DNA from 2 places in the Citrobacter tructae genome. Region 1 is predicted to be linked to the other one. Evidence: predicted binding sites of a transcription regulator. Region 1 holds the regulator's gene; the other holds the start of a gene.

What was found. The regulator PurR, encoded in region 1, represses purine synthesis genes. The targets are predictions, from matches to a motif close to CANGCAAACGTTTGCNTG.
Region 2: the regulator PurR is predicted to act here: its motif matches at 3,743-3,760, upstream of pyrD (quinone-dependent dihydroorotate dehydrogenase).

Annotation. Positions count from the first base shown of each region.
Region 1 is NZ_CP038469.1:803,937-809,108, forward strand. Features, by position in the region: gene cfa (cyclopropane fatty acyl phospholipid synthase) at 1-533, opposite strand, end outside; gene punC (purine nucleoside transporter PunC) at 819-2,024, opposite strand; gene punR (DNA-binding transcriptional activator PunR) at 2,136-3,047, shown strand; gene purR (HTH-type transcriptional repressor PurR) at 3,065-4,090, opposite strand; gene cydH (cytochrome bd-I accessory subunit CydH) at 4,388-4,477, shown strand; gene E4Z61_RS04420 (MFS transporter) at 4,654-5,172, shown strand, end outside.
Region 2 is NZ_CP038469.1:1,708,076-1,713,247, forward strand. Features, by position in the region: gene rlmKL (bifunctional 23S rRNA (guanine(2069)-N(7))-methyltransferase RlmK/23S rRNA (guanine(2445)-N(2))-methyltransferase RlmL) at 1-735, opposite strand, end outside; gene E4Z61_RS09065 (YcbX family protein) at 834-1,943, shown strand; gene zapC (cell division protein ZapC) at 1,940-2,482, opposite strand; gene pyrD (quinone-dependent dihydroorotate dehydrogenase) at 2,648-3,658, opposite strand; gene ssuE (NADPH-dependent FMN reductase) at 3,902-4,477, shown strand; gene E4Z61_RS09090 (sulfonate ABC transporter substrate-binding protein) at 4,470-5,172, shown strand, end outside.

The DNA.
Region 1 (5,172 bases):
CAGCCGCAACCAATATCGAGCACGCGCATTCCTGGCTTCAACTGCAATTTCTCGCTAATCATCCTGAGCTTCGCCTGCTGGGCAGCTTCCAGAGTGTCGGCATCTTTCCAGTAGGCGCAGGAATACTGCATATAGGGGTCGAGCATGCGGGTAAAGAGATCGTTGCCAAGATCGTAGTGCTCTTTGCCGACAACCCACGCGCGCTTTTTAGTCTGTAGATTAAACAGACGCGCCGTTGCGATACGGAGAGTATCTTTGAAATGGCGGGGGAGTTGGCTTTCCAGATCTGCGCGTAAGACTTTGGTAAAAAACATATCCAGACGATCGCATTCCCACCAACCATCCATATAGCTTTCACCTAAACCCAGCGAACCTTCTTGTAAAACACGTTTGAAAAAAACGGGGTTTTTAACGCGAATATCCGCCGGCGCAGAACCATTAATCGTAATACCCGCACGGCTCAACAACTCATTAGTGATTCGGTACCAGTCATCATCCGGTACGCTGACGTCTTCTATACACGATGAACTCATAGCTTCTCCATCACTGGTCGGTGATCAGAACCTTAAAACAGCGTAGACGCTTTTTTGGTCTTGTGAGAAATTTCACGGAATTAATCTGTGAATCTATTATCCGACGTAGAACAGAGGAAGGGAGGAACCCTTACCGAAAAGACCATCCATGGTTAAACGGGAACGTGCTTGTTCCCGTTAAGACATAAAAATTATCGTTTTTTTAACAACTGAGAATCAGTATAGGCCTCAATTTTGGGCGATTCAATAGAAAACTGTTAGCCAGCTAATTAATAATTTGTGTTATTAATGTGACTCGCCGTGTGCAACCGTAGACACCTCATCTGCCAGAGAGTCACTTTCTTTCTGCGATTGCATTTTGTAACCCAGCGCGGCCAGTAACACTGTTGATAGCATGACGCTGGTAGTGGTGAACAGCGGCGTGCTGATTAACCACGAAACGATCAAGCTCGCCAGGAAGCATAGACCGAGTTGCAGCGTGTTCTGCAGTGCGGCGGCACGTCCTGTTGCCTGAGGAAAGGGACGTAACGCCTGAGCGACGACAATGGGGTAGATCGCACCGTTCGCTATTGCCATCACGCAGAATGGGATCAGGATTTCGGCCAGTGCAACGTGGTGAATAAAGCCGGTCGCCCAGGTGGCGATAACGCTCACGGCATAAAGGATGAGCAGCCAAGGTAGCAACTGGCGGCCTTCCCATTTTTGCAATGCGGCACGACAGCCGTATCCGCCTATCAAAAAGGCAATAGTTTGTGGCACATAGCTCAGGCCAATGACGGCTGGGCTATAGCCCATCTCGCTCAGGATAAACGGCGAGCCGGTCAGCCAGGCGAAAAAGCTCGCGGAGCAGGCGGCATAAATCAGCACATTGCCACGGTATGTTCTGGAGCGCAGCAGGGTGGCAAAGGTGAGTTTATCCTGACTATCGTCACGCGCTTTTGTCGTCGGCTTCAGGCGCAGGGCCGGTAGCATCAGGATCAAGGTGATTGCAAACAGGGTGGCAAAGATAGCCTGCCAGGAAAAATGCATCAGGATCCAACTGCCTAACAATGGCGCAAGCGCAGGCGATAATCCGACCAGAGGCATAATCGTGGCAAAGATACGGTTAACTTTTTGTGAGGGATAATAATCGGCAACCAGCGCTTGCCAGATGACCGACGCCGCACAAACGCCAACGGCCTGGATAAAGCGCAATACCAGCAAGCCGGTCGCGTTTTCGACCCATAACATACCGAGACTGCCCAGCGCGAAGATGGATAAGCCCAGCAGTAAAATGGGCTTACGACCATAATGGTCGGAGAGAGGCCCCCACAGAAGTTGCGCGACGGCAAAACCAGCTAAGAACAAGCTAAGGCTGGCGCTGACGGCAGACGCAGGGGTTTGCAAATCGGACTGAATAGCCGCAAATGCTGGCAAATACATATCCGTTGCCAGAAAACCGAGCACGCTAAGACCTGCCAGCCAGACTAAAAACCCTTTTCCAGGTTGCATCATCATTTCTCTTTTTAGTAGTAAAACAGTGTCGCTGAGTGTAGTGAGTGTAATTCTTGCTGTGAAACGCTAATATTTGCATACTGATTTCAAATTTTTTGCAGGCAGAGTATGTGGTCGGAATATTCCCTTGAAGTGGTTGATGCGGTTGCGCGTAACGGCAGCTTTAGCTCTGCCGCCCAGGAGTTGCACCGTGTGCCTTCGGCGGTAAGCTATACCGTGCGACAGCTGGAGGAGTGGCTGGCTGTGCCACTTTTTGAACGCCGCCATCGGGATGTGGAATTAACGCCCGCCGGGGCGTGGTTTTTAAAAGAAGGGCGGTCTGTTATCAAAAAAATGCAGATCACCCGTCAGCAATGTCAGCAAATTGCTAACGGCTGGCGCGGGCAGTTGGCGATTGCGGTCGATAATATCGTCCGGCCGGAACGGACCCGGCAGATGATTGTGGATTTCTACCGTCATTTTGATGATGTGGAATTACTCGTTTTTCAGGAGGTGTTTAACGGCGTCTGGGATGCACTGTCAGATGGGCGCGTGGAACTGGCTATTGGCGCGACGCAGGCCATTCCGGTGGGGGGACGTTACACGTTTCGCGATATGGGGATGTTGAGCTGGAATTGCGTGGTAGCGAGCCATCATCCGTTGGCGTCGATGCCCGGGCCGCTCAGCGACGACACGTTGCGCAACTGGCCGTCGCTGGTGCGTGAAGATACTTCGCGCACGCTGCCAAAGCGCATCACCTGGCTGCTGGATAACCAAAAGCGGGTGGTAGTGCCCGACTGGGAGTCATCCGCTACCTGTTTATCGGCGGGGCTATGTGTGGGGATGGTGCCGACGCATTTTTCTAAACCGTGGATCGACAGCGGTAAATGGGTCGCGCTACAGCTTGAGAATCCCTTTCCTGATGCCGCTTGTTGCCTGACCTGGCAGCAGAATGATACCTCGCCTGCGCTGGGCTGGCTGCTGGACTATTTAGGGGACAGCGAAACGCTGAATAAAGAGTGGTTGCGGGAGCCAGAATAAGGCCCCCGCGCAACAGATTAACGACGGTAATCGCGGAACGGGCCGTCTGCAACGGAGCGACGTTCTACCAGGCGCGGATGCACCTCAATTGACTGCGACACTTCGCGCTTATTCACGATACGGTCTAACAGCATGTTAAAGGCTGTTTCACCGAGGGAATCCTTCGGCTGGTGAATAGTGGTTAATGCCGGAGTGAAGAACCGGGCATTACGCACGTTGTCATAACCAATCAGCGACACATCCTGCGGGACGCGTAAGCCCATCTCGTCCGCGGCGCAGAGCGCGCCCATCGCCATGATATCGCCACCACAGAAAACGGCGGTCGGGCGATGTGACTGGGAGAGGATCTGCTGCATGGCGCGATACCCGGATTCAGGCTCAAAATCACCCTGAACAATCCAGTTCTCAGGGACTTTAATCAGCGCTTCTTCCATCGCTTTCATAAAACCAGCCAGACGACCGGCTCCGGTGTTGCGCTCCATAGGACCTGGGATCACGCCAATCTCGCGATGACCGCGCTCAACCAGATAACGACCTGCCATATAGCCGCCTTCAAAGGCGTTATCAATGACCGTATCGGTAAAGTCGGCTTTGGCTTCGCCCCAGTCCATTACCACCATCGGAATATGGCGATACTCTTCGAGCATGGAAAGTAGCGACTCAGGATATTCTGAACACATCACCAGCAGGCCATCCACGCGCTTTTGCGCCATCATGGAGAGATAGGCCTGTTGTTTTTCGAGGCTGTTCCACGCGTTTCCCAGAATCAGGGTGTAGCCTTTCTGGAAACAGTTCTTCTCAACAGCTTCGATAATTTCCGCAAAATAGGCAGCTTCGCTGCTGGTCGCCAGCAAGCCGATTGATTTGGTGTGATTCACCTTCAGGCTGCGCGCTACTGCGCTTGGGGAGTAATGTAACTCTTTAATCGCTGCCCAAACGGCATTGCGCGTCTCTTCCGCGACAAAGCGTGTTTTGTTAATTACGTGTGATACGGTTGTAGTGGAAACGTTTGCTCGCTTCGCCACATCTTTAATTGTTGCCATTACATCTCACTCCAGACCATATCCTAAGCTCCTGAGAATACTCCAGGTAAACGTTTGCCTTACACACCCTTCGCGCAACATCAGGGTTGCGGTACGCCAAGGAAAACGACACGGAACGTCAGGAAGGGGTCAATGGCCGGTACGCTAATTAAGTAAGCGTGGAATTTTGTCTGATCTTAACGAAAAGGGGAAGAGTTAAAAGCAGTTATCAATATAAATCGTGAGAGATTTTTGCTTTCAAGTGTGTAAAAATGCGCAATATCACTTTTTGTGTGGGAATAAAAAGGAGAAAACTTGATGAGCACCGATCTGAAATTTTCGTTAGTCACTACCATTATTGTTCTGGGTTTGATCGTCGCGGGTGGCCTGACCGCAGCGCTGCATTGATTTCCCCGAGGGAGTTAGCTCTCCCTCATCTTTTCCGCTTACTCTTCCTTTTCTATTGTTTGCAAATAAGCAAAAGTCTTTTGCAATTTTGTTAACTTTATTAATTTTGCGATCAGTGTCATGCTTTTGACTCTTAATTTATGTCGTGCCACGGCTCGACGTTACGGAGTCGCGGTATGAAAATCAATTATCCTTTACTAGCGTTGGCAATTGGGGCGTTTGGCATTGGCACGACCGAATTTTCGCCAATGGGATTGTTGCCCGTCATTGCTAAAGGTGTCGATGTCTCGATTCCGGCGGCAGGCATGTTAATAAGTGCCTATGCGGTAGGGGTAATGGTCGGCGCACCGCTAATGACCTTGCTGCTTTCTCACCGTGCGCGCCGTAAGGCGCTTATTTTTCTGATGGCGATTTTTACGCTGGGCAACGTGCTGTCGGCAATATCGCCGGATTACACCACCCTGATGTTATCGCGTATTTTGACCAGTCTTAACCATGGTGCTTTTTTTGGCCTCGGCTCGGTAGTGGCTGCAAGCGTGGTGCCAAAGCACAAACAGGCTAGCGCCGTTGCTACCATGTTTATGGGGTTAACCATCGCCAATATTGGCGGCGTTCCAGCGGCCACCTGGCTGGGTGAAACCATCGGCTGGCGCATGTCGTTTATGGCCACTGCGGGTCTTGGCGTCATCGCAATG
Region 2 (5,172 bases), 900 kb from region 1:
AACCTGTGCTTCCGCTTTAACTTCTTGCCAGACCGCTTCGTCATGCTGCGCCCAGCCGTTAAAACCCCAGTAACCACGGTGCAGGCCTGGTGCACGATCGGTTGCCCACATCGCGGCTTCAATCAACAGCGTACCGGAGCCACACATCGGATCGAGTAACGGTGTGCCCGGCTGCCAGCCGGAACGCATAACGATGGCCGCAGCCAACGTCTCTTTGATCGGCGCCTGACCGGCACGATCGCGATAGCCGCGCTGATGCAGACCATCACCACTCAGATCGAGAGCAATGCTGGCGGTATCTTTGTTCAGCCAGACGTTGATGCGCAGATCCGGGGATTCTCGATCCACATTCGGACGCGCCATATTTTTACGCGTAAAGGTATCGACAATCGCATCCTTTACTTTTAATGCGCCGTACTGGCTGTTGCGAATGGTTTCGTTCAGGCCGCTAAAATGCACGGCAAACGTCGCACCAGGGTTAAATATCTCTGTCCAGTCGATTGCCTGAACACCGAGGTACAGATCAAGATCGCTATAGACCTTGCATTCTCCCATCGGCAGGATAATGCGCGAGGCCAGGCGGCTCCACATCAGGCTCTGGTAAACAAGCCGCGTGTCGCCCTTAAAATGGACCCCACCCTGAACCACCTGGCACTCCACGGCGCCGAGGTTTTCCAGTTCAGTTTTTAACAGCTCTTCCAGCCCACGGGCCGTACTGGCAAACAGAGAATTCATAATGTCACTTTTACTCCAAGAAAATTGCTGCGCATTATAGCTAATCTCGCGCCCTTGTCATAAAGTTGAAGGCTTATTTTCGTTCGAGGGACTGTACAGTGGTAACGTTAACCCGACTTTTTGTTCATCCGGTTAAATCAATGCGCGGTATTGGGCTAACGCACGCTCTGGCAGACGTGAGCGGTCTGGCCTTTGATCGCATCTTTATGATTACCGAACCCGACGGAACGTTCATCACTGCCCGGCAGTTCCCACAGATGGTACGTTTTACCCCTTCCCCTTTGCACGATGGGTTGCACTTGACTGCGCCCGACGGCAGCAGCGCGCTGGTCCGCTTTGCCGACTTCGCCACCCAGGATGCGCCAACAGAGGTCTGGGGAAACCATTTTACCGCCCGTATTGCCCCTGCGGCGATCAATCAGTGGCTCAGCGGTTTTTTCTCCCGTGATGTGCAGCTGCGCTGGGTTGGTCCACAATTGACGCGCCGGGTAAAGCGCCACGACGGCGTACCGCTGTCGTTCGCCGATGGCTTTCCTTATCTTCTGACTAACGAAGCGTCGTTGCGCGATGTACAACAGCGCTGCCCGGCCAGTATCAGAATGGAGCAATTTCGCCCTAATCTGGTGGTCACCGGAGCCGCCGCATGGGAAGAGGACACCTGGAAGGTGCTTCGTATCGGCGACGTCATCTTTGATGTGGCAAAGCCCTGTAGCCGCTGCATTTTCACTACCGTCAGCCCAGAAAAAGGCCAAAAGCATCCGTCCGGCGAGCCGCTGGCAACGCTGCAAACCTTCCGTAGCGCAGTGGATAACGGCGATGTCGATTTCGGTCAGAATCTGATTGCTCGCAACAGCGGCGTGATCCGCGTTGGCGATGAAGTTGAAATTCTGGCAACCGGGCCCGCCAGAGCGTACGGCGCGGCGGAATCTGATGATACCGTCGCCGAGCAGCAGCAGCCTGATGCCAGCGTCCTTATCGACTGGCAGGGACAAACTTTCCGCGGCAACAATCAGCAGGTATTACTGGAGCAACTGGAAAATCAGGGGATCCGGGTTCCCTACTCTTGTCGGGCGGGGATCTGTGGATGCTGCCGGATTAGGCTGGTAGAAGGCGAAGTCAGTCCGCTGAAAAAATCTGCGATTGGTGATGACGGGACGATTCTTTGCTGCAGTTGTGTGCCAAAAACAGCGGTCAGGCTGGAGAGTTAAACGGCCTGCTCAAGGCTGAAACTGTCAACAGGGAGTTGCGGTTTCAGCCTGTCATTCATAATTTTAATGGCGTCGCCAAGCTGCATGGTGCGCCCGGCAATAACCACTCCCGGCTGTGCCAGCAGGCACAGGGCCGCATTTTCACCCGGTTCAACCACTAACAGATTAACCTGTTCTTCGGTATCGCTTAAATATACGCAGGCAGCGTCACCCACTACCGGTGACCAGTTAATGGTGTGCGCCACAAAGTGCCAGCTTTTTGGCATTTGCGGTTTCAGATATCGAATAGCCACCAGCGCATTGAGTACCAGTTCCGCTTTTTGTTCTTTGACTAAATCCAGGTCGCGGCACTTTTCTTCAAAAGAAAAATAAAGCGCAGCATCATCAACGCAAAAACCGGACGGAGAGAATGCATCAGGCGTGAGCATTTTACGCGCAAAACGCGAGCGAAATAACATACCATTGGCTAAATCGAGCATCATACGATCGTGCTCTTCATCATAATACCAGCGCCAGTTATCGTCGGGTTTAATTCGCATCAGTATCTCTCCATTCCTTAATCATCGTCGTTACGACAGTATCCTTTTGCCGCTTCGTTTATTGCCCTAATAATAAAAGCTCAGAATGTTTAAATAAGCAACAGTAAAGGAATATAAAACAACCAGGGCGAGAAATAAAGCCCTGGTTTGTGATTAGGGTCGTATTCAGATATTGGTGATGATTTCTTTAATCAGCGGTGGGCCTTTAAAAATAAAGCCGGAATAAATCTGAATCAGGGAAGCCCCTGCGGCTATTTTCTCACGCGCAGCGATGACCGAGTCGATACCACCAACCCCGACAATCGGCAATTGCCCTTTTAATTCCCGGGACAACATCCGAATAATTTCGGTGCTTTTTAATTGTAACGGTCGACCGCTCAGACCACCCATTTGATCGCAATTTTTCATTCCCTGCACCAGGGAACGATCGAGCGTAGTGTTCGTAGCAATTACACCATCAATATTATGACGAACTAAACTGTCAGCGACTTGGATCAGTTCTTCCTCAGAAAGATCCGGGGCGATCTTTACCGCCACCGGAACATATTTATGGTGGATTGCTTGCAGGTCATTTTGCTTATTTTTAATTGCCGTCAGCAGATCGTCCAGCGCTTCGCCGTATTGCAGCGTGCGTAACCCTGGAGTATTTGGTGAGGAGATATTAACCGCAATATAACCGGCATAAGCGTAGACTTTTTCCATACAAATCAGATAGTCATCTTTGCCATTCTCTACCGGGGTGTCTTTGTTCTTACCTATATTGATCCCCAGAATACCGTCAAAATGCGATTTTTTAACGTTTTCGACCAGGTTATCAACACCCAGGTTATTGAAGCCCATGCGGTTGATCAAACCTTCTGCGTCAACCAGACGGAAAAGACGCGGCTTATCGTTACCCGGTTGAGGACGAGGCGTCACGGTGCCTATCTCAATCGAGCCGAATCCCATTGCACCGAGTGCATCAATGCACTCCCCATCTTTATCCAGTCCGGCGGCAAGACCGAGCGGATTTTTAAACGTCAGCCCCATGCAGGTAACCGGTTTTGTCGGTACTTTTTGGCGGACAAGCGCTTCGAGCGGCGTGCCCGTAATGCGACGTAATTGCTGGAATGTTAATTCATGAGCGCGCTCTGGATCGAGCTGAAATAGTGCTTTACGAACGAAGGGGTAGTACATGAACTCTCCTGGATTCCCGGTGTGCAAACCGGGGGCGTATTATGTGCGATCGCGAACAAAAAGGGAATTGACCTGCGGCAATAAAAAGCAAACGTTTTCTTTCCGCTCCTCGTTTTATGCAATTTTCAGCTTTTCTATCCCGCATAAATCATTTCGATAAACAAAACCTCTCTGCCAGACTGCATAAATTGTTATCAATGTTAAATAAAAACGAACAATTGGTTATAAGGAGAGATTATAAATATGCGCGTTATCACTCTGGCGGGCAGCCCACGCTTCCCCTCTCGCTCCAGCGCCTTACTGGAATATGCGCGAGAAAAACTGAATGGGCAGAATGTCGACGTTTATCACTGGAATCTGCACAATTTTGAGCCCGATGATCTGATCTATGCGCGGTTTGACAGCCCGGCGCTAAAGACGTTTATCGAACAACTGCAGGCCGCCGACGGGCTGATTGTCGCCACGCCGGTCTACAAAGCGGCCTATTCCGGCGCATTGAAAACCTTGCTCGATCTGCTCCCTGAACGCGCACTGGAGGGCAAAGTGGTGTTGCCGCTGGCGACCGGCGGCACCATGGCGCACTTGCTGGCCGTCGATTACGCCCTGAAACCCGTCCTCAGCGCACTGAAGGCCCAGGAGATCCTGCACGGTGTTTTCGCCGATGATTCTCAGGTCATCGATTATCAGCATAAGCCACAGTTTACGCCGAACCTGCAACTGCGCCTGGACAGTGCGCTTGATACCTTCTGGCAGGCTTTGCAGCGCCGCGATGTCCAGCTTTTGCACTTAAATGCCCTGAGAGGTACTGCCCATGCTTAATTTACTTAAACGCCATACGCCGTGGCTGGCGCTGACCGGACTGCTGTCTTTGTCGACACTGGTTCACGCCGCAGATGCCGCGCCAGACACTCTGCGTATTGGCTATCAGAAAGGGAGCGTCAGCATGGTGCTGGCAAAAAGCCATCAACTGCTGGAAAAACGCTACCCGCAGACAAAAATCTCATGGATTGAGTTTCCCGCCGGGCCGCAAATGCTGGAGGCGCTAAATATAGGCAGCATCGATCTGGGTAGCACCGGCGATATCCCACCGATTTTTGCCCAAGCTGCCGGGGCCGATCTTGTCTACGTGGGCGTTGAGCCGCCCAAACCGAAAGCCGAAGTGATTCTGGTGCCGAAAAATAGCCCAATCCAGAGCGTCGCAGAGCTTAAAGGGCATAAAGTCGCCTTCCAGAAAGGTTCCAGCGCCCACAATTTACTGCTCCGCGCCCTGCAACAGGCCGGGTTGAATTTTACCGATATCCAGGCCATGTATCTGACGCCCGCCGATGCGCGTGCCGCTTTCCAACAAGGAAATGTGGATGCATGGGCAATTTGGGACCCGTACTACTCCGCCGCGTTACTGCAAGGTGACGTACGCGTTTTGAAAGATGGTACCGACCTCAAACAGACCGGTTCGTTTTACCTCGCCGCGCGCCCTTATGCCGAGAAAAACGGCGCTTTTGTTCATGGCGTAT